DNA from 4 places in the Pararhizobium sp. DWP3-4 genome. Region 2 is predicted to be linked to each of the others. Evidence: predicted binding sites of a transcription regulator. Region 2 holds the regulator's gene; each other region holds the start of a gene.
The links. The regulator PhoB, encoded in region 2, activates phosphate uptake and scavenging genes when phosphate is short. The targets are predictions, from matches to a motif close to TGTCATNNANCTGTCAT.
Positions count from the first base shown of each region.

Region 1: the regulator PhoB is predicted to act here: its motif matches at 4,095-4,111, upstream of ACP7E6_RS04190 (UDP-2,3-diacylglucosamine diphosphatase).
Region 3: the regulator PhoB is predicted to act here: its motif matches at 5,348-5,364, upstream of ACP7E6_RS19680 (alkaline phosphatase).
Region 4: the regulator PhoB is predicted to act here: its motif matches at 3,447-3,463, upstream of ACP7E6_RS02780 (DUF47 family protein).

Region 1 covers NZ_JAFCXF010000001.1:884,439-892,038, forward strand. Annotated here, with positions in the region: gene ACP7E6_RS04175 (acyl-homoserine-lactone synthase) at 1-548, opposite strand, end outside; gene ACP7E6_RS04180 (LuxR C-terminal-related transcriptional regulator) at 739-1,476, opposite strand; gene ACP7E6_RS04185 (NADP-dependent malic enzyme) at 1,650-3,962, opposite strand; gene ACP7E6_RS04190 (UDP-2,3-diacylglucosamine diphosphatase) at 4,168-5,001, shown strand; gene ACP7E6_RS04195 (MFS transporter) at 5,095-6,315, shown strand; gene dgcA (N-acetyl-D-Glu racemase DgcA) at 6,267-7,250, opposite strand; gene ACP7E6_RS04205 (MlaE family ABC transporter permease) at 7,391-7,600, shown strand, end outside.
Region 2 covers NZ_JAFCXF010000002.1:742,691-750,290, forward strand. Annotated here, with positions in the region: gene ACP7E6_RS08865 (Hsp33 family molecular chaperone) at 1-359, opposite strand, end outside; gene argF (ornithine carbamoyltransferase) at 692-1,609, opposite strand; gene ACP7E6_RS08875 (aspartate aminotransferase family protein) at 1,662-2,855, opposite strand; gene ACP7E6_RS08880 (GcrA family cell cycle regulator) at 3,289-3,822, shown strand; gene ACP7E6_RS08885 (VOC family protein) at 3,836-4,213, shown strand; gene phoB (phosphate regulon transcriptional regulator PhoB) at 4,235-4,918, opposite strand; gene phoU (phosphate signaling complex protein PhoU) at 5,026-5,736, opposite strand; gene pstB (phosphate ABC transporter ATP-binding protein PstB) at 5,815-6,630, opposite strand; gene pstA (phosphate ABC transporter permease PstA) at 6,643-7,600, opposite strand, start outside.
Region 3 covers NZ_JAFCXF010000007.1:254,691-262,290, forward strand. Annotated here, with positions in the region: gene ACP7E6_RS19660 (MFS transporter) at 1-568, opposite strand, end outside; gene ACP7E6_RS19665 (ABC transporter permease) at 726-2,018, opposite strand; gene ACP7E6_RS19670 (ABC transporter ATP-binding protein) at 2,015-2,707, opposite strand; gene ACP7E6_RS19675 (hypothetical protein) at 2,712-3,176, opposite strand; gene ACP7E6_RS19680 (alkaline phosphatase) at 3,535-5,292, opposite strand; gene ACP7E6_RS19685 (aspartate-semialdehyde dehydrogenase) at 5,700-6,734, shown strand; gene ACP7E6_RS19690 (lytic murein transglycosylase) at 7,007-7,600, shown strand, end outside.
Region 4 covers NZ_JAFCXF010000001.1:589,656-597,255, reverse strand. Annotated here, with positions in the region: gene ACP7E6_RS02790 (putative bifunctional diguanylate cyclase/phosphodiesterase) at 1-1,736, shown strand, start outside; gene ACP7E6_RS02785 (inorganic phosphate transporter) at 1,778-2,779, opposite strand; gene ACP7E6_RS02780 (DUF47 family protein) at 2,779-3,423, opposite strand; gene ligA (NAD-dependent DNA ligase LigA) at 3,530-5,689, opposite strand; gene recN (DNA repair protein RecN) at 5,876-7,549, opposite strand.

The DNA of each region.
Region 1 (7,600 bases), on a different contig from region 2:
ACCTCCCAGGCAACGGCCACGGCGTAGACGGAACCGATCCGCTGCGGCTCTCCGATGCGCTCGCCGGGGCAGCCCATCCGCCTGAACATGCGCTCCAGGAAGACATCGGTGACGGTGACGATGTGGCTGAGACCGGATGACAGCCCGAGTTCGCCAACGCCGCACATCAGTTCCGCCGCCGCAATCGTCACCTGATTGGAGCCGCGATCCTGCGAGATGGTCGGATCGATGCAGAAACGGCTGGATTCCCAGACGGACGCGCTGCGCACCTGCGGATTGTCACCAAGCAGGATCGGGAACGTGTCATCCAGCATGTTGGGTCCAAGCGTCGGCAGCAGCCGCAGCGCACCGCGCAGGCGGCCCGTCTGCTCCGAATAGGAGAGCACGTAGAGTGGATTGGCATCATCATAGTGATCGATCTCCCAGTCGCCGCGAAGCGACACATCCCATTTCAGAAAATCGTGAAAGACACGCTTGCGCAGCCGGAACATGGCGTCGAGATCGCGCGGATGCTGCTTGCCGGTGTTACGATTGAAAATCCTGATCATTGTTTGCTCCTGTGTTCGTATGCGAGGAGCAAATGCTGTCAGGGATCGCCGGCCGGCATAACTGTCGGTAGTGACAGGTTTCCAATGCACGCAGACATGTTTCTCCTGACGGGAGGTCCGCAAGGACATCCCGTCAGGAGAAACAGGGGAGGTGATATCGGGCTGGCGCGCGCAGCGCCGCGTGGGGAAATCAGAACGTGGGAATGAGATCGCGACGGACGGCCTGGGCAACAGCCTGTGTATTGGAAACGACGTTCAGCTTCCGGCGGGCATTGGTCATGAAGAAGCGGACGGTGCGTTCGGAAATGCCGAGGATCGTACCGATTTCCCAATAACTCTTGCCGGCAGCGGTCCAGCCGAGCACTTCTGTTTCACGATGGGTCAACATCTTGGCACCATGCTCCGAAAGCTCAATCCGGCTGTCGTTTTCCAGAACGGACGCGTGGAAAAGATTGGCCAGCAGTTGAAAGTCGCGCAAATGGTTGCGCCGGTAGGCCGACCACTCTTCTGCTGGGACATCGGCATGGATCGCCAAAAAGGCCAGGCGGCGTGTGGGTGTCGGAAGTGGCAACGTCACACCGTCGATGCCAAGCCCCAATCGCACGGCGGCGGAAAAGAGCGGTTCACTTTCCGGATGAAGTTGGCGGGCGGCCGACCAGTCCACCGGCCTGATGCCGCCCATGGTAAGCCGAAGGATAGGGTCGATCCGCCGAAATCCTTCATCGAGATAGGTTCTGGCCGCGCAGGTACTGAAGGTATGATGTAGCCGGTGAATCGCGAAGCCTGTCGCCAGAACATCGACATCGGCATACAGTAGATTTGCAATACAGAAAGTGCTGCGCATCAGGGCGAAAAACCGTTTTGCTTCAACGAGTTTTTCGTTTTCCATAATGTCCAGCAGGTCAAAGAATGCCTGTTGGTCAGTCATGCTGCAAATACCCTCTTATTTAAGGGAATTTACCATGATAATGGTTTCTAGACTTTGTCTAGTGCAATCTTTGGTTAATAGAAATTTCTTAAATTTTACAATTTAAAATTGTATTTTTGAGCAAAATTACATTTCGATTGAGCCGGCTTAAAGCCGGCTCAATCGAGTTTAAATCAAGCCGGGTAGGAGGCTTCCACCACGGCCAGCGCTGCCATATTGACCACGCCGCGCGAGGTTACCGACGGCGACAGGATATGCGCGGGCAGGGCCGTCCCGAGCAGGATCGGTCCGACATGCAGGCTGTCGGTCATCGTCTTGACGACGCCGAGCGTGATATTGGCGGCGTCGAGATTGGGGAAGACCAAGAGGTTGGCCTCTCCGGCCAGCGTGCTGTTGGGCATGACGCGGCGGCGCAAGGTTTCCGAAATGGCGGAATCGCCGTGCATTTCACCGTCGGCTTCGAGATCGGGTGCGAGTTCGCGGACGATCTGCATCGCCTTGCGCATCTTGAAGGCGCTTTGCGAATCCCGCGAGCCGAAGTTGGAATGCGATACGAGAGCCGCGCGTGGGGTAATGCCGAAGCGGCGGATTTCCTGGGCGGCCATCACAGTCTTCTGGGCGATCTCCTCGGCCGTCGGATCGAAGGTCACGTAGGTGTCGGTGAGGAAGGTGGCGCCGCGCTGCGAGATCAGCAGGCTGAGTGCCGAGAAGTCGAGCACGCCCTCGCGTTTGCCGATGATCTGGGAAACGGCGCGGAGATGAGCGCTGTAGCGGCCTTCGACACCGCAGATCAGCGCATCCGCTTCGCCACGGCGCACGGCAAGCGCGCCGATGACGGTCTGGTTGGTACGCACGATGGTGCGGGCTGCTTCCGGAATGACGCCGAGGCGGCCGACCAGCGCAAAATAATCGTCGACATAGTCGCGGAAGCGCGGATCGCCTTCCGGATTGACCACCTCGAAATCGACGTCCGGACGAATGCGCAGGCCGTAGCGTTTGAGGCGGGTCTCGATGATATGCGGGCGGCCGATCAGGATCGGCCGGGCCGTGCCGTCTTCGAGCAGCACCTGGGCGGCACGCAGGACGCGCTCGTCCTCGCCTTCCGAAAAGATCACCCGGTTCTTCTGGGCATTCTTGGCGGCGGCGAAGATCGGTTTCATGATGAAGCCGGAGCGGAAGACGAAGCGGTTGAGCTGGTCGAGATAGGCGTCGAAATCGGCAATCGGCCGGTTGGCGACGCCGCTGTCGGCGGCTGCCTTGGCGACGGCCGGCGCGATGCGCAGGATCAGGCGCTGATCGAACGGCGAGGGGATCAGGTAATCCGGGCCGAACACTGGCGTTTCGCCGGAATAGGCCCGGGCGGCAACGTCGGACGGCTCTTCGCGGGCAAGGGCTGCGATGGCCCGCACGGCCGCCATCTTCATTTCCTCGTTGATCGTGCGGGCACCGCAATCGAGCGCGCCGCGGAAGATGTAGGGGAAACACAGGACGTTGTTGACCTGATTGGGGAAGTCCGACCGGCCGGTGCAGATCATCGCGTCCGGCCGGGCCGCACGCGCCAGTTCCGGCATGATCTCTGGATTGGGGTTGGCAAGCGCCATGATCAGCGGCTTTTCCGCCATCTGCACCAGAAGCTCCGGCTTCAAGACGCCGGCAGCCGAAAGGCCGAGGAAGACGTCGGCGCCGGCAATGCTGTCGGCCAGGACACGGTTGGCGCTGTCCTGAGCATAGATCGACTTCCACTCGTCCATCAGCACTTCGCGGCCGGTATAGACGAGACCTTCGAGATCGTGGACCCAGATGTTTTCGCGCCGGGCGCCGAGCGTCACCAGGAGATTGAGGCAGGCAAGCGCCGCAGCACCTGCACCGGACGTGACGATCTTCGCCTTGGCGATGTCCTTGCCGGCCAGTTCGAGCCCATTCAGAATGGCGGCGGCAACGATGATCGCGGTTCCATGCTGGTCGTCATGGAAGACCGGAATATCCATCTTCTCGCGCAACCGGCGTTCGACCTCGAAACATTCCGGCGCCTTGATGTCTTCCAGATTGATGCCGCCGAAGGTCGGCTCAAGGGCCGAAATGACATTGACCATCTGGTCGATTTCGGGCGCATCGATCTCGATGTCGAAAACATCGATGCCGGCGAATTTCTTGAACAGGACGGCCTTGCCTTCCATCACCGGCTTGGAGGCGAGCGGACCGATATTGCCAAGACCGAGGACCGCCGTGCCGTTCGACACCACCGCGACCAGATTGGCGCGGGCGGTATAGTCGGCGGCGGTCGAGGGATCGTCGCGAATGGCAAGGCAGGGGGCTGCGACGCCCGGAGAATAGGCAAGCGCCAGGTCGCGCTGGTTGCCGAGCGGTTTGGTCGGCTGGATCTCGAGCTTTCCTGGGCGTGGATAGCGGTGGAAGAACAGCGCCTGTTCATCGAGGTCGCCGCTTGCAGGAGCCGCTGGGGTCTTGGCCTTGTCGCCGGTGCTCATATTCGTATTCCCTACCTATTCGTCGCGGCTCTTTTTGCATGAAAAGGCGGCTCCGTACAGTTTCGAAACGGGCGTTTATCCCTGGTTTTCAGGAACAGGTGTTTCTCCGGCGTTACCGGTGGTTCCACAGGCTGTCATGCTCCTGAAACAAGAGTCTGTTTTTGAAGGCTTAGAAGAGAGGCACGATAGACCGTTGCGAGGCAAGATGACCGAGAAAGAGCAAGAACCGCGGCGTTTCAGGACCCTGTTCATTTCCGACGTTCATCTGGGATCGAAAGCCGCAAAGACCGACTACCTCCTCGATTTCCTGCGGGCCACCGAGGCGGAGACGATCATCCTCGTCGGCGATATCGTCGATGGATGGCGGCTGAAGCGCAGCTGGTACTGGCCGCAATCGTGCAACGATGTCGTCCAGAAGCTGTTGCGCAAGGCGCGCAAGGGCAGCCGCATCATCTACATTCCCGGCAATCACGACGAGTTCATGCGGGATTTCCCGGGCGTGCATTTCGGCGGCATCGAGGTCGCCCAGCGCCACATGCACGAGGCGGCGGACGGCCGTAAATATCTGGTGCTGCATGGTGACGAATTCGACGTGGTGGTGCGCAATGCCCGCCTGCTCGCCTATCTCGGCGATTGGGCCTATGACACAGCGATCGTCATCAATATCGGGCTTGCCGCCATCCGCCGCCGTCTCGGCATGCCCTACTGGTCGTTTTCGGCCTGGGCGAAGCAGCAGGTCAAGCACGCGGTCAATTTCATCGGCGAATTTCAGCGTGTGGTCGCCGACGAGGCGCGCCGCGAAAAGGCCGACGGCGTCATCTGCGGCCATATCCATCACGCTGTGATCGAGGATATCGGCGGCATCCGCTACATCAATACCGGCGACTGGGTGGAAAGCTGCACCGCGATAGCCGAGCACCATGACGGGACCATGGAGCTGATCACCTGGCGGGAATTGAGCAACGTGCCTGCGGTTCGCGAAGACACGGCCGAAGTGGAAATGATGATGGCACGGGCTCTTTCGCAACAGGCGGCATAAAACCGCAGGTATCTGCGAGAGTAGGGAAAACTAGCCGCTGGCGCTGTTCTCGGGCGTCGTGATAAATCATGGACGCAACTGTCAGGTCCTTCCATGATTCCCTCATCTCCGCCTCCCTTTCACGAGGAAGCGCCGCGCTATTTCGTGCCGCGCATCGCCTTGCTCTTCTGCGCGCCTCTCGTCGTCAACGGTTTTGCCATGCCGTATTTTCCGGTCTGGCTGAGTACCTTGTCGCTGAGCGATTTCGAAATCGGCATCATCCTTGCCTTGCCGATGTTCGTGCGCGTCATCACGGCGCCTCTTGTCGGGCTTTTGGCGGACAGGATCGGCGAGCGCGCCGAGGTTCTGATCTGGTCGGCCGTCCTGTCGCTACTGACGGCGCTGGCGCTGTTCGTATCCCATAGCTTCTGGTTCGTGCTGATCATCTATGCCGTGCAGGGCGGCGTCTATGCGCCCTATGTGCCGATCGTCGAGGCGATCGCGCTGACCGGCGTGCGCCGCTGGGGCTACGATTATGCGACCATGCGCGTCTGGGGATCCGTCGCCTTCATCGGGGCAACGATGCTGGGCGGCGTGATGGTCGGGTGGTATGGCGGCTCGATGGTGCTGCCTGCGATGGCCGGCGGTTTCATCCTGATGATTCTCTTGACCTTCATCGCGCCGCGCGTCGGAAAACCGCGCCGGCCATCGACCTTGACGACGCTGACGGAACCGCCGCCGAAGGCGTTGCGCAAACTCGATTTGCAACTGCTTTTGATCGGCGTGACGCTGGTCAACGGCAGCCACGCGATGCTGTTCGCCTTCTCGGCGATCTACTGGCAGCATATCGGGTTTACCGGCACCGAGATCGGCCTGTTGTGGAGCGCCGGGGTCGCTGCCGAAGTTCTCATGTTCTTCTGCGCCAAGATGATCATCCGGCGGTTCAGCCTGTGGACGATGATCTTTTCAGGCTGCGTGCTTGCCGTCGTGCGCTGGATCATCTTTCCGATGGACCTCGGCTTCGGTGGCTATTTCGCCTTGCAATGTTTCCACGCGTTCACCTATGCGATCATGCATACGGGCATGCAGAACATTCTTGTGCAGCGGGTTCCCGAAGAGCAGGAGTCCTCGGCACAGGGACTGTATTTCTTCTACACCGGCGTATTCTCGGCGATCTTTACCTTCACATCTGGTTATTTTTATACCTGGTTCGGCGTCCACGGATTCTATTCGATGTCCGTCGTTGCCTTCATCGGTTGCTGTTCTGCCTTTGCCGCCTGGTACCTTCAGCCCCAGAGGGCAGGAAGGGGCGGAAAGACCAGCGAATCGGCGTAGCGCAGGCCGGGCTCGCGGTCGCGGGCCAAAAGCAGCGGTCCGTCGAGATCGACGAAATCGGCGCCCTGCGCCAAAAGCACAGCCGGCGCCATGCCGAGCGACGTGCCGACCATGCAGCCAACCATGATCTTGAGGTTCAGCGCCCGCGCCGCATCGCGCATGCGCAAGGCCTCTGTGAGGCCACCGGTCTTGTCGAGCTTGATATTGACGGCATCGTAGAGCCCCACGAGCTTCGGCAGATCTTCGGTCTTGTGGACGCTTTCATCGGCGCAGACCGGCACCGGGCGGTGAACGGATGCAAGCAGGGCGTCATCTCCGGCGGGCAGGGGCTGTTCGATCAGCGCGACGCCTGATTCGGCGCAGACATCAAAATGATAGGCAAGATTGACCTCCGTCCATCCTTCATTGGCATCCAGAATGATAGCGCTGTCAGGGGCTGCTGCCCGTACGGCGCGAATGCGCGAGGCGTCGTCGGCGGTTCCGACCTTGATCTTCAGGAGCGCCCGATGGGCATGTTGCGCGGTCTGCGCCGCCATGGCTTCCGGTTCGCCAAGCAAAATCGTGTAGGCAGTGGTGAGCGGCGCCGGGTCGGCAAGTCCTGCCAGGGTAAAAGCGCGCGCGCCGGCTTTCTTCGCATCAAGATCCCAGAGCGCGCAATCGACGGCATTGCGTGCGGCACCGGCCTTCATGGTTTGCCGGAGTTCGTTGCGGTCAATGCCCGCCTCGATCCGCGGCCGGATGGTTTCGATTTCCGCCAGCACGCTGTCGATGGTTTCGCCGTAGCGTGCATAGGGCACACATTCGCCCATGCCGGCAAAAACGCCCTCCGAAATATGGCAGGTGACCACGGAGGCGGTGGTCTTGCTGCCGCGCGAAATCGTGAAACTGCCGGCGATCGGGAAGTGTTCGACAGCGGTTTGCATCAAACGGGTCATGGTGTTCTCCTGTGGCATCGATATCGCAGCGGCCAACCGTTTGGTCCAGAAACGTTTCCATCGGTGACAGACCGGGCTCAAGCGGCTATGAGTCGCTGACGTTTTATCAAATGCAGCCATCTCCGGAAGACCCAACAGACGTGACGCGTTCCCAAGAGAAAACCGACACCGACGTGCAGCTCGCAGAAGCTGACGATGGCAGCAACCGGGCTTATCGTTTCAGCGGCGATTGGCGCAGCGTCTCCATTCACTTGGCGACGCCGAAGCTGGATGCGTTCGCCGCAAAGGGCGGCGACCCCGCCGAGGTCGATCTGAGCGAAGTCACCGCCATGGATACGGCTGGCGCATGG
Region 2 (7,600 bases):
GTCAGGCCATTCTCTTCCGCAATCTTCAGAGCTTCCTCATTGTAACGAGCATAGGCACGTACCCGGTCCGGTGTCGCGAAATCGGCGACGACCAGATCGACCGGGCCATTGCTCTTGGTCTGGATGATCAGCTTGCCTTCGAATTTCAGCGAGGTGCCGAGAAGTACCGTCAGCACGACCGTTTCGGCAACGAGACGGGCGACCGGTAGGGGGTAGTTGTGGCGCTCGAGGATCGCATCCAGCATCGGGCCGAGTTGCACGGCGCGGCCGCGCACGTCGAGGCCTTCCACCTGAAACGGCACGACATGATCGTCGCCGGCAAAATCGAACTGGCCGAGGCCAAAGTCTGCTTCCGTCATCACTCTGCTCCTAGCCCTCGGACGTTTTCCCGCCATGAAGGCCGGGGCGCTGTCCGATGCTTTCTATTGATCCTGCGCAAGCCCGCTTTGTCCAGATCGTTCCTGAAAAAACGGCCGTTCGCTCAGCCGCCTCCATGGAGGACGGCGGCGCGGATGGATGGATATTTCTGAATACGAATGGCCGGCAAAGGAGGACGTGCCGCCTGCCGGTCATTCAACGTGTTGCTTAGATCGTGTGCCACCACCCGGTTTTCAATATGCCGGGCAAGCCGGCAAAAGCGCCGCGATCTTTCAGGTTTGCTTTGCCGCTAGGCACTTTTGCGCGACAGTTGCTAGAGAGCGCCGAGGCACCATGCAAGAACCGACTTTTGCGCATGCAGACGGTTCTCGGCCTCGTCGAAGACAACCGACTGCTTGCCGTCGATGACCTCGTCCGTCACCTCTTCGCCGCGATGGGCCGGCAGGCAGTGCATGAAAATCGCGTCCTTGTCGGCCTTCGCCATCAGCTGGGCATTGACCTGGAACGGCTGGAAGACGTTGTGGCCGCGGGCGCGGTGTTCCTGGTTCATCGACACCCAGGTATCGGTGACGACGCAATGGGCGCCGTCCACGGCCTGATCGGCATCGTGATAGAGCTTGATCTCGCCGCCATTGTTGCGGGCCCAGTTGAGGATCTTGTCGTCCGGCTCCGAGCCGAGCGGCACGGCCATGTTCATCCGGTAGCCGAAACGCGCCGAACCTTCAATGAAGGAATGCAGCACGTTGTTGCCGTCGCCGGTCCAGGCAATCGTCTTGCCCTTGACCGGCCCCGCATGTTCCTCGAACGTCATGATATCGGCCATGATCTGGCAGGGATGCGTCGCATCCGTCAGGCCGTTGATCACAGGCACGGTGGCGTGCTCGGCCAGTTCCAACAGCCGGTTATGATCGGTGGTGCGGATCATGATGGCATCGACGTAGCGGGACAGGACCTTAGCCGTGTCGCCGATGGTCTCGGCGCGGCCGAGCTGCATTTCGGTACCGGACAGAAACAGCGTCTCCCCGCCGAGCTGGCGCATGCCGACATCGAAGGACACGCGGGTACGGGTCGAGGGCTTTTCGAAGATCATCGCCAGCATCTTGCCGGCCAGCGGCTTTTCGGCTGTTCCGGCCTTGGTGTCGGCTTTGCGGACGCGGGCGTCCTCGATGATCGACCGCAAGTCGGTTGTCGTCATGGCAGAAAGATCGAGAAAATGTCTGGTACCGGCCATTCTATTCAAAGTCCTGTGTTTTTTCAGCGTGTTGGCGAAGCGTCGTTCAGGCCTATGCCTGTCGTCGCTCCGTTGTCAGCTGTTCGGCGGCGCGTTCAAGCCGCGCCAGGCCTTCACGGGCTTCTTCCGCCGTCGTCACCAGCGGCGGCAGCAGGCGTATGACATTCTCGCCCGCTGGCACCGCCAGCAGTCTTTCGGCGCGGATGGCCTTCAGCAGATCGGCAGACGGCACCTTGGCCTTGATGCCGAGCATCAGGCCTTCGCCGCGGATTTCCTCGATGACATCGGGGAAACGATCGGCCAGCGAGGCAAGCCCTTGGCGGAAGACCAGCGAGACATCGCGGACGTTCTGCAGGAAATCGTCGGCAAGGATGACATCGAGAACGGCATTGCCGACGGCCATGGCCAGCGGATTGCCGCCATAGGTCGAGCCATGGGTGCCGGCGACCATGCCGGACGCCGCGTCCTCGGTCGCAAGGCAGGCACCGAGCGGGAAACCGCCGCCGATGCCCTTGGCGACCGCCATGATGTCCGGGGTGACGCCAGCCCATTCATGCGCAAACAGCTTGCCGGTCCGGCCGACGCCGCTCTGGACCTCGTCGAGGATGAGCAGCAGGCCGTATTCGTCGCAAAGGGCACGCAATTCCTGCATGAATTCCTTCGGTACCGTGCGGATACCGCCCTCGCCCTGGATCGGCTCGATCAGGATCGCAGCGGTCTCTTCGCTGATGGCAGCCTTCAGGGCGCCCATGTCGCCGAATGGCACCTGATAGAAGCCCGGCGCCTTCGGGCCGAAGCCTTCCAAGTACTTTGCCTGCCCACCGGCGGCGATGGTCGCCAGCGTGCGGCCGTGGAAGGCGCCTTCGAACGTGATGATGTGAAACTTTTCCGGCTGGCCCTTGGAAAAATGATAGCGCCGCGCCGTCTTGATGGCGCATTCCAGCGCTTCTGCACCGGAATTGGTGAAAAACACCTTGTCGGCGAACGTCGCTTCCGTCAGCCGGCGGCTGAGGCTTTCCTGGCCGGGAACTTCATAAAGGTTGGAGAGGTGCCAGACCTTGTCTGCCTGCTCCTTCAATGCCGACACAAGATGCGGATGTGCGTGCCCCAGCGAATTAACCGCCACACCGCCAGCAAAATCGAGATATCGGGTACCGTCCTCGGCGATCAGCCAGACGCCTTCGCCGCGCTCGAAGCGCAGGGGCGCGCGTGCATATGTGTCATAAAGCGGCGTGGCATCGGCCATGGCGCATGTCTCCTCAAACCATCACGGCAATTGTACAATCGGCGTCGTCGACAGGGCTGTGACCAACCCGCAAAAAATCAAAATGCCGCCTTTCGGCGGCAGGGGCACTATCTTCACTTCGCACTGCGATGTCAACAAAAGCCCATGATTTCCGGCAATTCACGGCTATACAACGGACGCAATTTTTTTAGCCGGATACCCTTGCAAAAATGCCACGCATCGCAAGCAAGTTGGGGAAAACTCAGAAATCGATTCGGTGAGATTCCCCGGACTCTTGTCAGAGAGTCCCCCGGGCTCTACGTTAAGAAACAATTACTAGAACGCATGCGGCGGACCTAGTCACCAAAAGTGTTATCGCGTTTCAGCCTCGGATCACATCCAGGGCTCGGTGGAGGATTCGACCATCACCAACGCTGGGAATGGAGACAAGACCATGAATTGGACTGACGAGCGGGTCGAAAAACTCAAGAAATTGTGGGCCGAAGGCTTGAGCGCGAGCCAGATCGCTGCACAGCTCGGCGGCGTCAGCCGTAACGCCGTCATCGGCAAGGTCCACCGTCTCTGCCTGCCGGGCCGCGCCAAGGCCGGCGGCAGCACTGCAACGGCACGTGCAAAACGTCCAGCACCGTCCGCTGCGCCGCGTGCACCGACTTACACAGCGTCGCGCATGACCGCCACCCGCACAGTGACCCGCACCGCCGGTGCAACCGTCATGAAGGAAGAAGTGGAAATCGGCGCGAGCGAGGATCAGGAAGCAGCACCGGCCGGCAATAACGTTGTCGTTCCAATGTCGCGCCGCCTGGTCCTGACCGAGCTTACCGACCGCACCTGCAAGTGGCCGATCGGCGATCCGATGAAGGACGAGTTCCACTTCTGCGGCAACGATTCCCCGGACACATCGCCCTACTGCACATTCCACGCCAAGCTTGCCTACCAGCCGTCCGGCGAGCGTCGCCGGGCCCGCTGAGGCCGGATCGGCCGTGCGTTTCGTCAATCCCATCCCGTTCGTGCGGGATATTGGCATCTCGAAGACTTTCTATTGCGAGATACTGGGATTGGTGATCAGCCGAGACTTCGGCAATTTCATCATGTTTGAAACGGGATTTGCCATCCATGACGGCAAATCCCTGGAAACGACGATCTGGGGACATTCGTCAGTCATTCCCGAGCCCTATGGCCGCCAAAATATCCTGCTCTATTTCGAACACGATAAATTGGATGCGCTTTTCGAGCGCATTGCCGGCGATGTAAACCTCATCCACCCCATCGAGACGCAAGCCTGGGGGCAGAGGGTCTTCCGCCTTTATGATCCGGATGGTCACGCCATAGAGATTGGCGAACCGCTCGGCAGTGTCTGACGGTTCTTCCCTGTACGGCGCTCAGCTTTCGAGCGAATAGCCGGCGCCGCGCACGGTGCGGATCACGTCCTGCATGTTGGAAAAGTTCAGCGCCTTGCGCAGGCGTCCGACATGGACGTCCACGGTGCGCTCATCGACATAGATGTCGTGGCCCCAGACGCCGTCCAGAAGCTGCGAGCGCGAAAAGACACGGCCGGGCGAGGCCATGAAGAATTCCAGCAGGCGGAACTCGGTCGGTCCGAGACGAACTTCGCGGGTCTTGCGATGGACGCGATGGGTTTCGCGGTCGAGTTCGATATCGCCGCATTTCAGCAGCGTTGACAGCACTTCGGGCTTGGCCCGGCGCAGCATCGCTTTGACCCGCGCCATCAGTTCGGGCGTCGAGAACGGCTTGACCACATAGTCGTCGGCGCCGGTGGCGAGCCCGCGAACACGTTCGCTTTCCTCGCCGCGTGCCGTCAGCATAATGATCGGCAGGCGCTCTGTCTCGGAGCGCTGGCGCAGCCGGCGGCACAGTTCGATGCCGGAAACCCCCGGCAGCATCCAATCGAGGATCAGGAGATCGGGAAGGCGTTCCTGCAGGCGCATTTCCGCCTCGTCGCCACGATTGATCGTATCGACTTCAAACCCTTCGGCCTCAAGATTGTATCGGAGGAGGACGCTGAGCGCCTCTTCATCTTCAACGACGGCAATTCTTGGCAACATTCAGTTCAGCTCCTTGGCGCCCGGCCGGATGGCCGAAGGCTTGCCGAGCGGCTCCAGCGGTCGCTCGCGCAATCAGTGCGTAAGAATTTACTTACTTTATCGCGTGATCAGTTACCGATCGCGCCGACCGTGTTGGCCGTATCGTCCTTCGGTCGCTCGCCGACAGGCTGCGCGCCGGTCGCCATATAATAGATGGTTTCGGCGATGTTGGTGGCGTGGTCGCCGATGCGCTCGATGTTCTTGGCGCAGAACAAGAGATGCGTGCAAGGCGTGATGTTGCGCGGATCTTCCATCATGTAGGTCAACAGTTCACGGAAAAGCGACGTGTAGATCGCATCGATCTCGTTGTCGCGTTCGCGGATGCTGTTGGCCTTTTCCGGCGAACGCGACGCATAGACGTCGAGCACTTCCTTGAGCTGAACGAGCGCAAGCTCGGCCAGATGCTCGAGGCCGCGGGCCAGCTGACGCGGCAGGCTGGCGGTCGATACGGCGATGACCCGCTTGGCGTTGTTCTTGCCGAGATCGCCGACCCGCTCGAGATCGGCGGCAATGCGGATCGATCCCATGATTTCGCGCAGGTCGGCAGCCATCGGCTGGCGCTTGGCGATGGTGACGATTGCTTTTTCGCCGATCTGGCGCTCGGCCTCATCGAGAATGGCGTCGTCGGAAATGACCTTCTGGGCAAGCGCCAAGTCGGAATTGACCAGCGCGCGCACGGATTCGGCCACCATCTGTTCGGCCAGGCCGCCCATCTCGGAGATACGCCGGGTCAGGTACTTCAGATCTTCGTCGTAGACGGAAGCAATGTGCGTAGACATGATTGTTTTTCCTTGCGATCACAATCCGGGTTGGAAGGCCACCACCCTGCCCTCATGACAGGGTGGCAAGCTAAGTCCTCAGCCGAAGCGGCCCATGATGTAGTCCTGGGTCCGCTGGTCGTCCGGATTGGTGAACATCTTGTCGGTGTCGTTTTCCTCGACGAGATTGCCGAGGTGGAACATGGCGGTGCGCTGCGAAACGCGGGCGGCCTGCTGCATCGAGTGCGTGACGATGACAATCGTGTAGTTCGTGCGCAGTTCATGGATCAGTTCCTCGACCTTGGCGGTCGCGATCGGATCCAGCGCCGAGCACGGCTCGTCCATCAGGATGACTTCCGGGCTGACGGCAACGGCGCGGGCAATGCACAGACGCTGCTGCTGACCACCGGAAAGGCCGGTGCCGGATTCATGCAGGCGATCCTTCACCTCGTTCCAGAGGCCGGCCTTCTGCAGGCTTGACTCGACGATCTGATCGAGTTCGGCCTTGGTGCGGGCGAGACCGTGGATCTTCGGACCGTAGGTGACGTTTTCATAGATCGACTTCGGGAACGGGTTGGGCTTCTGGAAGACCATGCCGACGCGGGCACGAAGTTCCACCACGTCGATGCTCGGGTCGTAGATGTCGCCGTCATCGAGGGTGATCTTGCCGGTAACGCGGCAGCTGTCGATGGTGTCGTTCATGCGGTTGAGCGTCCGCAGGAATGTCGACTTGCCGCAGCCCGACGGGCCGATCAGCGCGGTGACGGTGTTTTCGCGAACATTGAGGTTCACATCGAAAAGCGCACGCTTCTCGCCGTAATAAACCGAAACGTCCTTTCCGATCATCTTGAAGGGAACAGTGTTCATTTTCTGGTCCAGCGCCTTTTCAACTGCTGCTTCTGACATCATGTTCATGTTTCTACCTCACTACCAGCGCCGCTCAAAGCGACGCCGCAACAGGATTGCGCCAAGGTTCATGACGACGAGGAAGATCAAGAGGATCATGATCGCACCCGAAGTCCGTTCGACAAATGCACGTTCGGCTTCGTTGGCCCACATGTAGATCTGGACCGGCAGAGCAGTGGACGGGTCCATCGGCGAGCCCGGATAATCGACGACGAAGGCCACCATGCCGATCAGGAGCAGCGGCGCGGTTTCGCCGAGCGCATGCGCCAGACCGATGATGGTGCCTGTCAGGACGCCCGGCATGGCGAGCGGCAGGACGTGGTGGAAGATCGTCTGCATCTTGGAAGCGCCAAGACCCAAAGCTGCCGAGCGGATCGATGGCGGAACCGCCTTCAGGGCTGCACGGGTGGCGATAATGATCGTTGGAAGCGTCATCAATGTCAGCACCAGACCACCGACGACGGCAGCCGAACGGGGCATGCCGGCGAAGTTGATGAAGATCGACAGGCCAAGCAGACCGTAGACGATGGACGGAACGGCCGCGAGGTTGTTGATGTTGACCTCGATGAGATCGGTCAGACGGTTCTTCGGTGCGAACTCTTCCAGATAGATCGATGCTGCAACGCCGATCGGGAGGGCAAGCACCAGGACGATCAGCATCATATAGAGCGAACCGAGAGCGGCGACCCCGATACCGGCAGCTTCAGGACGGCTCGATGCACCATAGGTGAACAGGCCCGTATTGAACTGCTTGGCCATCGCGCCGGTTTCGGTCAGCTTTTTCATCCATTCGAGCTGCTGATCCTTCACCTTGCGGTTGGCTTCGGCAACGGTCAGGTCGATCTGGCCCTTGTTGGCGCTGTCGATATTGCCTTCCGCCAGAAGGGAAACATTGGCGGTCGTGCCGATGATGGCCGGATTGGCAACAACCAGATCGCGCAGCTGGGTGCGGGCACTGGCCGAAACCATGTCCGTCGCC
Region 3 (7,600 bases), on a different contig from region 2:
CTTCCTTGCCGAGCATCATCTGCACGGCAACGATGACCACCAGCGACAGGAACAGACCGAGCGTCGCCGTCGTCTGGATCCAGGAGGTGAAGTAACCGCGCCGGCCCTGTGGCGCGTGTTCGGCCACATAGGTTGCAGCACCGCCATATTCGCCGCCGAGCGCCAGGCCCTGCAGCATGCGCAGCACGATCAGAAGAATCGGAGCGGCGATGCCGATCGAGGCGGCGCCAGGCAGGATGCCGACGAGGAACGTCGACAGGCCCATGATGACGATGGTGACCAGGAAGGTATATTTGCGGCCGACGAGATCGCCGAGACGGCCAAACACCAGCGCGCCGAACGGACGCACCAGAAAGCCTGCCGCAAACGCCAGAAGGGCGAAGATGTTACGGGTGGTTTCCGGATATTGGGAAAAGAAGGTCGCGCCGATATAGACGGCCAGCGAACCGTAGAGATAGAAATCGTACCACTCGAAGATCGTGCCGAGCGAAGAGGCGAAGATCACCTTCTTCTGCTCGCCCGTCATCGGTGCAGCCTTTGCACCGGGCGCTACTGCGACATCTGCCATTTCGTTTGTCCTCCACTCAAAAACGGCTTTGTGCGCACCCTCAAATGCCTCCGAATCCTCCCTGATTCGCAAGCGGAATGCGCCATGAGACCAAAATGGCAGAAAACCCCCTGGGGTGGCAGAGCGGCTTTGGGATTATGACTTTAGTCGAATAAGCTCAGGCCCGCAGCGCCGCCGCCGGCGACTGGCGGTAGGCAAGAAGCGCCGGTGCCAGCGCAAGGATAGCGGAAAACAGCACGATGGCGATCACGCTCTTCAAATCGTCGCGGGTGAAACCGACCGGCAGGACGATGCCGCTTTCACCCGAAACCATCGCCGACAACAGCATCGCGGCACCGTAGCCGATGGCAAAGCCTGAGAGAATGCCAAGCGCGATGAGGATGAACAGCTCGAGCCAGACGATCGCCAGCACGGCGGATTGCGGCGCGCCAAAGGCTCTCAGCGCGCCGATCTGGCGGCGGCGCTGGCCGATATGCATGACGGTGACCATGAGCACGGCGGCGGCCACCAGGATCTGCGCACCGACGGCGACCGCCGACAGCACACGCTTGGCATCGCCAAGCGTCGCGTAGAGATTGGTCAGCACCTCGCCCGGGAAAACCGCAAGCGTGCCATTGCCGCGATAATCCTGCCGCAGCTTGTAGGCGTCGGCGATGGTCTTCGGCTTGACGAGGATGGCTGGAAGGCCCGGGATTTCCGCCGTCCAATGTTCATCAAGCGGCGCATCAGGATCGATGGCAGCATGTTCGCCATGGCCGTGATCGTCATCGTGATGAGCGGCCTCGGTACCAGGCGCCCGTGCCGTGTCTCCGGCCGGTTTGTCCGCGTGCGCTTCTTCCGCCTCATGATCGTGGGCGCCCATTCCATGCAGGCCCCAGACGGCCCGGATGGGCACCAGGATGGCCCGGTCCCAGGATGTTCCCGTCGGCGCCAAGCGGCCGGTGATGCGGTAGGCAAGCTCCGTATGCGTTTCGCCGCCGGCAGTGCCGTGCATGGGTTTTACCGCATAGCCGAGTGGCAGCGACACGGCGGCACCGATGACCGCTTCGCCGGCAGTGCTAAAGCTGCGTCCTTCAGAAAGCGCCGATAAATTGCCGACAAGTGCCGTGGACGTGCCGACGATCGGATAACCGGAAAAGGAATCGCCGAAACCGACGGGGGCCGCCCAGGACACACGCGGATCGGCCGCAAGCTTGCCCAGCACATCGCCCGGCATCAGGGGCAGGGGAGAAGGCTGCAGGAAGATCGAGGAGAGCAGCAGCTGGGTCTCGCTGCCCGGAGCGCCGACGACAAGATCGAAATGGTCGGCGGCACGGGCGCTGCCAAGTCTGAGCGCTCTTTCCTGCAAGGTGACGGCGACCCCAAGTGCGGTGGCAAAGGCGATCAGAAGCACGACGACCAGCGAGCCCGCCCAGAGACGGCGCAGATCAGAAAGGATGAAACGGGTCATGCAGCCTTTTCCCGGTGCTCTCGATCCGACGCAATCCGGCCGGCCGACAACGTGATACGGCGATCGAGCCTGCCGGTCAGCCGTGGATCATGGGAAACGACGATCAGCGTGCTTTCATTGTTGACCGCCAGGTCGATCAGCAGCCGGGCGACGGCATCGCCGCTGTCGCTGTCGAGGCTTGCAGTCGGCTCGTCGGCGATCAGCACGCCCGGTTTTCTGAGCAGCGCCCTTGCAATCGCGACGCGCTGCATTTCGCCGCGCGACATGGTTTCGACTTTCTGGTCGGCGCGGCAGAGACCGACGGCATAAAGCAGCATCAGCGCCCGATCCGGGTAACCCGGTTTCATCGCGCGCGATAGGCGGGCGGGCAGAAGGATGTTATCGACCGCGCTCAAGCCCGGGAACAGATGGAAATCCTGCATGACGAGGCCGATATGCGCGCCGCGCCAGCGATCGCGGCTGCGTTCCGGCATAAGGGCGATATCGGTTCCGCCCCATTGGACAGAGCCGCCGCGTGCGCAGCGTTCAAGCCCGGTGAGGATATTGACCAGCGTGCTTTTTCCCGAGCCAGATGCACCGGTGACCGCGACACGGCTGCCTGCGGCGATGGACAGCGAAGGGATATCGAGAACCGGTGTGGGAAGGCCCGGATAGGAAACCGACACGGAATTGAGATCGAGCGAAAGCATGGTGTTAGACCGACGCGTATTCGGCATTGCGCAGCCGTAGCAGGCTGACAAAACCGGTTTCGGGATCGGTCCATGACCCGAATTCGAGAACCCCGCGCGCCTCGATCGTCTGCGACGGCTGCACGAATGTCTGCTTTTCACCGAGATAGACGACGACGATATTGTCCGGCCAGTCGGCGTCCGAGGAACAGAACGGGCAGAGCGACATGGGAATTTCGGTCAGCACGAAGAATGCGGCCTCGGCCTTCAGCGGCGGTGCCATAAAACCCTTGATGGTGATGTCCTGACCGGCGAGCGACTTCACCTTTTCGGAGAACTCCAGCCCGAGAACGCCGAACTTGCTGTAGAGCTCATCGAACGACAGAGACGGAACGGCGGCTGCGGCCGGACGCACAGCCGCCAGCAAAGGCAGACTGGCCAAGAGGCGTAGCGCATCGCGGCGCGTGGTTCTCGCAAAGGGACCGGTCATCGGGCGTCCACCTTAACTTATGATATCAGGCCGGGAAACGGAAACCCGGCTAACGAAGTCCATTCTTATCATTCGGTAACGGTCGTAATGAGAGCCCAATTCCTCTCCAGGGGATTTTTCGCATTGGGCGCTCTCCAAACCCGTCATCCTCGCCCTTGTGGCGGGGATCCAGTGACCCGACGTCTGTCGGGTCAAAAGACTCTTTCAGCCCAAAGACTTGGGCTGACTGGATTCCTGTGACGAGCACAGGAATGACGACGGTTGAGTATCAGTATCACCCACCAACAACCGCATCAAAGTCGGTCCTCAGTCACCTGACGGCGGGCTGTCTCACCAGCCCGCCGGACGCGATTATGGATCAGTTTGTCTGCTTGACGCCAAGAGCCAGGGTATCGGCGAGAACGCGGTAGATGTCGCTTTCTTCCATATACCCCTTGAAGCCCTCGGCACCCGGACCGGCTGCCTGCAGGACGACATCATCGACCGAATGCACGCCGCTATCGCCGCTCTTGGGAATGTTACCCTGCACGAAGACGGCACCGGGAACATCCTTGTAGGCTTCGTTGGCGATATATTCCTTCTTCTCGTTCTGGATTGCCGGAACGAACGGACCATCGAGCTTCGGACGGAAGGTCTCGTAGTGATCCGGGCCGTTGTTGGCGCTGAGGAACAGGCGACGAGTGACGTCGACCTTGTCCGGATAACCGTCCTTGTTTTCGTCGGTATAGTTCGGGAATCCGGCTTCGGCGTAGGTGCCGACCTTTTCGCGCATCTCGGTGCCGGGCTTTTCATCATCGATGGTGCCAATGATCGAAACGCCGTGGGCATGGTCGCCGGTGACGACGATCAGCGTGTCGGGATGGGTTGCGGCGAACTCGCGGGCAACGCCGACCGCCTTGTCGAATTCGATGGTTTCGACCAGCGCGCGATCCCAATCCAGCGGATGGGACATCTTGTCGATATTGGCGCCTTCGACCATCAGGAAGAAGCCTTCCTCGTTCTTCGACAATTCCCCGAGCGCCGCCTTGGTCATATCGACCAGGCCGGGCTGGTTCGGGAATTTTTCGACCGTGCCTTTTTTCAGGAACTCACGGTCCAGCGCCGTATCCATGTTGCCGGTGTGGAAGAGGCCGAGGATCTTGCCTGTGTTGGTGCCGGTTGCGGTCTGAAGCTCGGATTTGTCGGTTGCGAGCGTGTAGCCGGCGTCGTGGAACAGCTTGATATAGTCCTTGTCGTCCTTGCGCTTGGAGCCCGGAACGTCCTTGCCGAGGAAATAGGCCGAACCACCGCCGAGGATGACATCCGGCTTGACGTCGAACATCATGCCGACGATCTGCTCCTTGTCGCCGCGCTTGCGGGTATGGGCGACGACGGCAGCCGGCGTCGCGTCTTCGATTTCCGCAGTCGAGACGATACCGATCGACTTCTTCGTCTGGCGGCGGATGGCTTCGGCGATGGTTTCGACCTTCGGGTCATCGAAGCTGTCGGGCGTACGGTCGGCATAGACACCCAGCGCGTTGACGGCGGTCTTATGGCCGGTCATGTAGGCCGACATGGTGTTCGCACTGTCGGTGGCGATCGCTTCGGTCGATGACGTGCCGACGAAAGCCATATGGTCGAGGTCATCCATGTTGAGGCGGCCGTTGGCCTTACCTTCGGTCATGCCCTTCGACATGATGCGGGCGCCGGTGCGATGGGCCACGGACAGGCCGTCGCCGAGCAGGAAGATGATGTTCTTGGCCTTCTGGGTTTCGCCGGTATTGTAGACGTCCCAGGTCACCGACTTCGATTCGGAGCCGGCGGTCACTTCGATCGTATAGGCGCCTTCGGTCGGCAGAACGAGATCACGGGCAATCAGGGCAGAGCCGAGGACCTTGTCGTCCTTGCCTTTTTCTTCGGCGACGAATTCGGCTTGCTTGCCCAGAACCGTCTTGTAATCCTGGCCATTGACGGTGATCTTGACGTCTTCCGGCTTGACGGCGGACTTGAACTCGACCTTGAAATCGAAGGGCGAGCCAGCGAGAATCGTGGCACGATCCAGCGGATAAACGGTGGTGGCCTGTGCGGCACCAGCGAGGATTGTCGTGGCGGCAAGCGCCGACAGAAGCATACGCATGGAAAACCCCTTTTTGGTTTGCTTTCGAGCTGACGGCCCGCAATAGGCACCCGCGATGACAACGGCATGACACTTCCGTAACGTTTTGACGGCGTGCCTTGCCGACCGTCATTTCTTGCTTGCCTGTTGACTCCGCGCCAAAACCGCGTATGAGCAGCAGCGGAAAAGGACCCACCATGCACCGTTTTGGTTACGCCATCGCTGCGCTGATCGCCCCGGCATTTGCTGCCGGGCGGGTTCGTTCTTTCTCGATATCTTCCAAAACAACGGCCAAAACGACGACGAAAACCGTCTGACGTCTCTGGCCACCGCTCTCTCCCCGGCACGGCCGGGGACCTGAAACCCGCGCCTTTGGCCGGCGGGTTTCCCCCAAAGCCCCGTGGAGAGACAGAAAGAGAGCAAAGACAATGGGTTTCAAGATTGCTATTGCCGGCGCGACCGGAAATGTCGGCCGCGAGATGCTGAACATCCTCGAAGAACGGGGTTTTCCGGCAGACGAAGTCGTGGCGCTGGCCTCGGCCCGCAGCCAGGGCACCGAAGTGTCCTTCGGCGACAAGACGCTGAAGGTCAAGAACCTCGAAAATTACGATTTTTCCGACACCGACATTTGCCTGATGTCGGCCGGCGGCGCCGTATCGCTGAAGTGGTCGCCGAAGATCGGCGCGCAGGGCTGCGTCGTCATCGACAACTCCTCGGCCTGGCGCTACGATCAGGACGTGCCGCTGGTGGTTCCGGAAGTCAACCCCGACGCCATCACCCAATTCACCAAGCGCAACATCATCGCCAACCCGAATTGCTCGACCGCCCAGCTCGTCGTGGCGCTGAAGCCGTTGCATGACTTTGCCAAGATCAAGCGCGTCGTCGTCTCCACCTACCAGTCGGTCTCCGGCGCCGGCAAGGACGGCATGGACGAGCTGTTCAACCAGACCCGCGCCGTCTTCGTCGCCGATCCGATGGAAAGCAAGAAGTTCACCAAGCGCATCGCCTTCAACGTCATCCCGCACATCGATGTGTTCATGGAAGACGGCTACACGAAGGAAGAGTGGAAGGTGATGGCCGAAACCAAGAAGATCCTCGATCCGAAGATCAAGCTGACCTGCACGGCCGTGCGCGTTCCGGTGTTCATCGGTCATTCGGAAGCGATCAATATCGAATTCGAAAACGAGATCACCGCCGACCAAGCCCGCGACATCCTGCGCGAAGCGCCCGGCTGCATCGTCATCGACAAGCATGAAAACGGCGGCTACATCACGCCTTACGAAAGCGCCGGCGAAGATGCGACCTATATTTCGCGCATCCGCGAGGACGCAACCGTCGAGAACGGCCTGAATATCTGGGTGGTTTCCGACAACCTGCGCAAGGGGGCTGCCCTCAACGCCATCCAGATTGCCGAGCTCCTCGTCAATCGCGGCCTGATCAAGGCCAAGAAACAGGCTGCTTGATTAGAAAATATAAAGTTTTATCCGATTATACCCGATCGAGATGCGACCAGCCTTTGGTTTCTATCGTCGCGATTGGGTGAAAAGCCTCGCATGATCCGTTAACGGGATGCGGGGTTTCTTTGTAAAAAGGCAACTGTGACGTTTTTTCACAGTCAAAAGGAGGATTCACGTGAAACGCGGCCTCTCAATACTGTAGCAACGTCGTGACAGAAACCGCAAAGACTGGCATTTTGCGGTCATAAATTTTGGATTCGGGCAATACGGGGTATTTCATGCGCAAGGCAAAGTGCGTACTGGCAGGTTTCACGGCGATGATTGCGGCAGCAATTCTGCCGTCAGTGGCAGCGGCTGCACAATGCAGCAACACATCGGCAGGCTTCGACGCCTGGGTCGAGGACTTCAAGGGCGAAGCCGCAGGCCGCGGCATCAGCCCGGCGGTGCTGAACAAGGCCTTCGCCAACGTCACCTACAACAAGGCAACGATCCGTGCCGACCGGGGCCAGAAGAGTTTCAAGCTGTCGCTGAGCCAGTTCATGCAGAAGCGTGGCGGCCAGACGATCATTTCGCGCGGCAAGAAGATGAAGGCGCAGAACGCCGCTCTCTTCAGTTCCATCGAAAAGCGCTACGGTGTTCCGGCTGGCCCGATCATCGCGATCTGGGGCATGGAAACCGGCTTCGGCGGTTTCATGGGCAAGGAACACACGCTTTCAGCCGTCTCGACACTGTCGTTTGACTGCCGCCGTTCCGACTTTTTCACCGACCAGCTCTATGCGGCCCTGACGCTTGTGCAGCGCGGCGACCTCAGCCCTGACGCACGCGGCGCAGCCCATGGCGAAATCGGCCAGACGCAGTTCCTGCCGGCCAAT
Region 4 (7,600 bases), on a different contig from region 2:
TTCTCGGCACGCTGGTCATGGAACAGATACGGTTGCGCCGGACGGAGATCATCCGCTCGACGGTGATGAATTTTTCCGCCGCGACGGAACTGGCCTTCTTCGCGATCGATACGGCCGGGCGGATAGAGTTCGTCAATCGTGCGGCGCTGAACCTCTTCGGCTATCGTCAGGACGAGATGGTCGGCCAGCTGATCGACATCATCATTCCCGACCGGTTTCGCGGTGCGCATCATGCCGGCCTGGCGCGGGTCTTGGCCGGGGGCACGACAAAACTGATCGGCAAGACGGTCGAAGTGGTCGCCCGCAAACGCGACCAGACCGAGGTGCCGATCGAAATTTCGCTGTCGCTCTGGAACGACGAGCGCGGCGTCGGCATGGGGGCGGTCATCCGCGACATCACCGACCGGCGCGAGCGAGACGCCAGGCTGCTCAGAATGGCCAATCAGGATACGCTGACGGGCCTCAGCAACCGGCACAGCTTTGAAAACCTGCTGCAGGAGGTGCTGTCTGAAAACCGGGCCGCGACCGTTGCCCTGCTCGATCTCGACGGCTTCAAGGATGTCAACGACAGCCTCGGCCATGCCGTCGGGGACGCATTGCTGCAGGCCGTCGCCGTCCGGCTGCCATCGGTTCTTGCGGCCGATGTCACCGTGGCGCGCTTCGGCGGTGACGAATTCGCGATCCTGTTGCCCGGTGACAGGCCCGCCGATGAAGCGATGGTCACGATCGATGCGGTTCTGACGGCCTTCGAAGGACCGTTCGATGTTGGCGGCAACGTTTTCCAGCTCGCGGCCACCATTGGCATCGCGCTCGCGCCACACCATGGCACCGATGCCGAAGAGCTGCTGGCCAGCGCCGATTTCGCGCTTTACCGGGCAAAGCAGGCCGGTGGCGGCACCATGTTGATGTTTGAGCCCGAGATGCGCAGCGATTCGCTTGCCCGCAGGGCTACACAGGACGAGCTCCTGCGCGCGCTGAAGAACAGCGAACTGGTCTTGTACTATCAGCCGCAGGTCTGCCTGGAAGACGGGCATATCCTGGGCGTGGAAGCGCTGATCCGCTGGCAGCATCCCCAGCATGGCCTGCTCTACCCCGCCTGCTTCCTGCCGGCGGTGGAATCAAGCTCGCTTGCCTTGCCGGTCGGCTGGTGGGTTCTGCGCGAAGCCTGCCGCCAGGCGGCGGCATGGCGGGCAAGCGGCCTGCCGCCCATCAAGGTCAGCGTCAATCTCTTCGCAGCCCAGTATCGCGCCGCCACCCTTGTCCAGCATGTCACAAACGCGCTCGCCGAGCACAATCTCCCCCCGTGCGCGCTTGGCCTGGAGGTCACGGAAACGATCGCACTCCTCAACGACGACAACGCTCTTGCAGCCGTGCACCACCTGCGCGATCTCGGCGTGGGCATCGCGTTCGACGATTTTGGTACTGGCTTTGCGTCCCTGAGTTCGCTGCAACGGTTTCCGCTGACGACACTGAAGATCGACCGGTCATTCATCAGCGAGATGACGGAAAACCCGCATGATGCGGCCATCACCAGGGCAATGTTGATGATGAGCAACGAACTCGGGCTGGAAACGATCGCCGAAGGCATCGAGACCGAGGAACAGGAGATCAGCTTGCGGCTGCTTGGGTGCAAGGCCGGTCAAGGTTATCGCTACGGCAAGGCGCTGCCACCGGATCAGACCGCCATGCTCCTTGCTCAAGGCTTCACCGGTCAAATCACCGGCAGGATGCACTGAAGCGCGGCGCGATCTTCTGGATTCTAGCCGCGCTTCAGATGTTAAAGCAGTCCTGCAGCAAAATAGAACAGCGCGGAGATCAGCGCCGCCGCCGGCAGTGTGACTACCCAGGCAATCAAGATATTGCCCGCCAGCCCCCAGCGCACCGCCGAGACACGCCGGGCCGCGCCAACCCCGATAATGGCGCCGGTAATGGTATGCGTGGTCGAGACGGGAATGCCCAGCCATGTGGCGGCAAAAAGCGTGATGGCGCCGCCGGTTTCCGCACAAAAACCCTGCATCGGATTGAGCTTGGTGATCTTCGAACCCATCGTGTGGACGATACGCCAGCCGCCGAACAAGGTGCCGAGCGCCATGGCCGACTGGCAGGTGATGACCACCCAGAACGGCACGTAGAACGTGTCGCCGAGATAGCCCTGGCTGAACAGCAGAACGGCGATAATGCCCATGGTCTTCTGCGCGTCGTTGCCGCCATGACCAAGCGAGTAGAGCGAGGCCGAAATGAACTGCAGGCCGCGAAAGCTGCGATCGACGGCAAACGGCGTCCGGCGAAGGCAGACCCAGGAAACGATCAGCACGAGCAGCAGCGCCAGCATGAAACCGATCATCGGCGACATGAAGATGGCAGCCACGGTTTTCAGAAGGCCGGAGAGAACGATCGCATCGCCGCCGGTCTTGGCAAGGCCAGCACCAACCAATCCGCCGACCAGCGCGTGCGACGAGCTTGACGGAATGCCGAAAATCCAGGTGACGATATTCCAGATGATCGCCCCCATCAGGGCGGCGAAGATCACCTGCGGCGTAACGATGGACGGGTCGATGATGCCGGTTCCCAGCGTCTCGGCAACATGCAGGCCGAAGAACAGGAAAGCGATAAAATTGAAGAATGCCGCCCACATGACGGCATATTGCGGCCGCAGAACCCGCGTCGAAACGATCGTGGCGATCGAATTGGCGGCGTCGTGCAGGCCGTTGAGAAAATCGAAGAACAGCGCGACGCCGATCAGGGCGATGAGCAACGGTAAAGCGAGTGTCGCGTCCATCAGACGTTCTCGATCAGGATGCCGCTGATTTCATTGACGACGTCCTCGAAGCGATCGACGACCTTCTCAAGTTCGCCGTAGATCTCGCTGCCGATGATGTAGGCCATCGAATTGGAGGCACCGTGACGGCGGAACAGGTCCTTGAGACCTTCGTCGTGCAGCTGGTCGGAACGTTCCTCGAGCCGGTTGACCTCTTCGGCAATGGCGGTCAGGCGCGGCACGTTGGCGCCGATCCGATCAAGCAGCGGGATCGCTTCCGCGACCAGCTTGGCGGAATCGGCGATCAGAACGCCCATTTCGCGCATGCCCGGGTCAAAGCTCGTCTGCTCGAACAGGCGGATGGTCTTGACCGTCTTGTGCATCATGTCGATGGCATCATCCATCGATTGGATCAGGTCCTTGATGTCACCGCGATCGAACGGCGTGATGAAGCTGAGGCGGACCGCAAGCATGACATCGCGGGTGATTGCGTCCGCCTGATCTTCAAGGGCCACGATCCTGTCGCAATGGGCATCAAGGTCACCCTCGCCGGCCAGCAATGCTTTCAAAGCATCGGCCGCGCTGACGACGGTGCGCGAGTGCGATTCGAAAAGCTCGAAGAACTTGTCCTCGCGCGGCAAGAGCTTGCGAAACCAACCCAGCATTGTTCATCCACCTATCTTCGCGTTGTCACGAAACTGTCACAAATCTGGCAGCCGTCATAGAGAAGACAGGGGAACGGGGAAAGCTCTTAAGGCAAAGGAATGGGTATTACCCACCGATTAGGACAAACCAGCCGTCCTCATCGGTGGTTTCGACGCCGAGTTCGCGGGCCTTTTCAAGTTTCGAGCCGGCGCCGGGGCCTGCGACCAGAAGATCGGTCTTTTTCGACACGGAGCCCGCGACCTTGGCGCCCAGCCGTTCGGCCATGGCTTTGGCTTCGTCGCGCGTCATCTTTTCCAGCGATCCGGTGAAAACGACGGTCTTGCCGGCGACCGGGCTCGAGCTTGCAACCGGCGCTTCGGCATCCTGCGGCGTCACCTCCTCCAAGAGGCGCGACACCACATCCATGTTGCGCGGTTCCTTGAAGAACTCGACGATCGCGCGGGCAACGACATCGCCGATACCGTCTATCGTATTCAGGTCGCTCCAAGCTTCCGAGGCGATATCACTGGCGGCCTTCATCGCATCCGCGAACGCCGCATAGCTGCCATAGGAGCGCGCCAAAAGCTTCGCCGTGGTTTCGCCGACATGGCGGATGCCAAGCGCATAGATCAGCCGGTGCAATGCCACCTGGCGCCGGTCATTGATCGCGTCATAAAGCTTGCGGACACTGACCCTGCCGAACCCGTCGATATTTTCGAGCTTGGTCAGCGCCGAGGCGTTCTGCCGCTTTTCCAGCGTGAAGATGTCGGGCGCGGTCTTGATCGACAGTGCCGGATCGTCGGCCTCGAAGAAGAAACCGATCTGCTTCGAGCCCAGTCCCTCGATGTCGAAAGCATTGCGCGAGACGAAGTGCTTCAGATGCTCGACCGCTTGCGCACGGCAGACGAACCCGCCGGTGCAGCGTGTGACGGAATCGAGCTTGCCGGTCTTTTCGTTTCTCTCGCGCACGGCATGGCTGCCGCAGACCGGACACATCTTCGGAAACTGATACCGCTCAGCCGTCGCCGAGCGCTTCTCCATCACCACATCCAGCACCTGCGGGATAACATCCCCTGCTCGCTGGACGATGACGGTATCGCCGATACGGATATCGTGATCCTCTTCGCGGATGCGCTCGCCGCCATTGCCGATGCCTTCGATATAATCAGCATTGTGCAGCGTCGCATTGGTCACGACCACACCGCCGACAGTCACCGGTGTCAACCGCGCCACCGGCGTCAGGGCACCGGTGCGGCCCACCTGAATGTCGATATTTTCGACAGTGGTGAACGCCTGCTCGGCCGGAAACTTGTGGGCCGTTGCCCAGCGCGGCGAGCGCGAGCGAAAGCCGAGGCGCTGCTGCAGGTCCAGCCGGTCGACTTTGTAGACGACGCCGTCGATATCGTAGTCGAGATCGGGGCGTTTCAGCCCGATGTCATTATAGTGTTCGAGAATAGCCTCGATCGAAGACAGACGTTGCGTCAGCGGATTGACCGGGAACCCCCAGCGCTTGAATACCGCGACCATCCCGGACTGAGTATCGGCCGGCATCTCGGAAATCTCACCCCAGGCATAGGCGAAGAATTTCAGCTTGCGGCTGGCAGTGACCGTTGGATCGAGTTGACGCAGCGATCCGGCCGCCGTGTTGCGCGGGTTGACATAGGTCTGCCTGCCCTCTGCCACCATCTGCTCGTTGAGTGCCAGAAAGTCGCTCTTGCCCATGTAGACTTCACCGCGAACCTCGACGATCGCAGGCGCATCGGCTGGCAGGGTCTGCGGGATTTCCTTGATGGTGCGGATATTGGCGGTGACGTTTTCCCCCGTCGTGCCGTCGCCACGCGTCGCGGCGCTGATCAGCCTGCCGTTCTCATAGCGCAGCGACATCGACAGGCCGTCGATCTTCGGCTCTGCCGTAAAGGCAATCGAATTGTCGGGCAGCAGGCCGAGAAACCGGTAGACGCTACCGATAAAGTCCCGCACGTCCTCGTCGGAAAACACGTTGTCGAGCGACAGCATCGGCCGGGCATGGGTGATCTGCTGGAAGATGCCGGATGGCGCTGCACCGACCTTGCGCGACGGGCTATCGGAGCGGACCAACTCCGGAAAACGCGCCTCGATCTCCTCGTTTCGCCGCTTCAGCGCATCATAGTCCGCATCCGAGATCTCCGGTGCATCCTTGCCGTGATAGAGCCCGTCGTGATGGGCCAGTTCGCCAGCCAGCCGTTCCAGCTCGATAACCGCATCTTCAAGCGTCAAATCTTCAACGGCAGTGGATACGGTCGACATGCGGAAACTCCTGATTTGAGAGTCGTTTTAGAGAATTTTCGCAGAATGGGAAGATGGTGAAAACCACCTCCCCTTGAGGGGGAGGTCGCGCGGAACGCGCGGGTGGGGTGATCGTTAGGTGAGCACAAAGGATCACCCCACCCCGGCACTCCGTGCCGACCCTCCCCCTCAAGGGGAGGGTAAAAACTACACGTTCCCCGCCAACAGCCGCGCTGCAGCCGCCCTCGCCTCGTCGGTCACCGAGGCGCCGGCCAGCATGCGGGCAATCTCTTCGGTGCGGGCCTTGTCGTCCATGCGGGCGACGCGGGTGGAGATCGTTTCGGCCTTTTCCGCCGAAGGTCCCTTGGAAATCAAAAGATGCGTTGCGGCACGCGCTGCCACCTGCGGCGCGTGGGTAACGGAAAGAACCTGCACGGTTTTCGACAGCCGCTTCAGCCGCTGGCCGATGGCATCGGCGACCGCGCCACCGACGCCGGTGTCGATTTCGTCGAAAACCAGCGTCGGGGCCGAACCGCGATCGGCGAGCGCCACCTTCAGCGCCAGCAGAAAGCGCGATAGCTCGCCGCCGGACGCCACCTTCATGATCGGCCCGGGCCGGGTACCCGGATTGGTCTGGACGTGGAATTCGATCACATCGATGCCTTCGGCAGCCGCCGCATCCTGATTGGTGGTGACTTCCACCATGAAACGGGCGCGTTCGAGCTTCAACGCCGGAAGCTCTGCCATGACAGCGTCAGACAGTGCCGTTGCCGTATTGTGGCGCTTGGCGGAGAGTGCCGCCGCCGCGGCATCAAAAGCGCCCTTGGTCAGGCCGAGTTGGGTTTGCAGCTGTTTCAGCTTTTCTTCGCCCTCATCGAGATCGGCGAGATCGGAGATCATCCGGACGGCAAGCGCTGGCAGCGTCGTCACCGGTACGGAATATTTGCGGGCGGCGGCGCGCAGCGCAAACAGCCGCTCCTCGACCCGCTCAAGTTCCTTCGGATCATATTCGGTTTTCCGCAGCGCCGCCTCGACAGCCATCTGGGCGTCGGAAAGCTGGTTGAGTGCAGCATCCAGCAGTTCGACGGTCTCTTCGAGAAGCCCCGGCGCTTCGTGGCTCTTGCGCTCCAACCTGCGCACCATCGAAGCGATCAGAGGCACAGGCGAGCCATTGCCGTTGAGGAATTCGCTTGCTTCGTTGATATCGACGGCAATACGCTCGGCCTTCATCATCCGCGAGCGGCGCTCGGCCAGATCGTCCTCCTCGCCATCCTGTGGTGACAGGGCTTCCAGTTCCTCGACGGAAGAGCGCAGATAATCGGCCTCGCGGGCAGCGGCTTCCACCTTGTCACGGTGCTTTTTCAGCGTCCGCTCGGCATCCTTCCAGATGCGGTAGAGGCCGGCGACGGACTGCGCCTCCTCGGCCAAACCGCCGAAGGCATCGAGAAGGGTGCGATGGGCGTGGGTATCGACAAGGGCGCGGTCGTCGTGCTGGCCGTGAATCTCGACCAGCAGCTGGCCTGCCTGGCGCATCAGCTGCACGGAAACCGGCTGGTCGTTGACATAGGCTTTGGTGCGACCATCGGCCGATTGCACCCGGCGGAAGATCAGCTCGCCATCATCGTCGATGCCGTTTTCGCGGATGAGAAGCCGGGCCGGATGGCTCATGCCGACATCGAAGACCGCCGTCACCTGCCCCTTGTCGCCGCCGTGGCGAACCAGCGAACCATCGCCCCGGCCGCCAAGCGCCAGCGACAGGCTATCGAGAAGAATGGATTTCCCTGCCCCGGTTTCGCCTGTGAGCACGGACAGTCCGGCATCGAAGGACAGATCAAGCCGTTCGATCAGGACGATATCGCGGATCGAAATCTGTGAGAGCATCCCGGTTCAAATCTCTTCGCCTTGGGTCCTGATCTAAAGCGCAGCGCGATT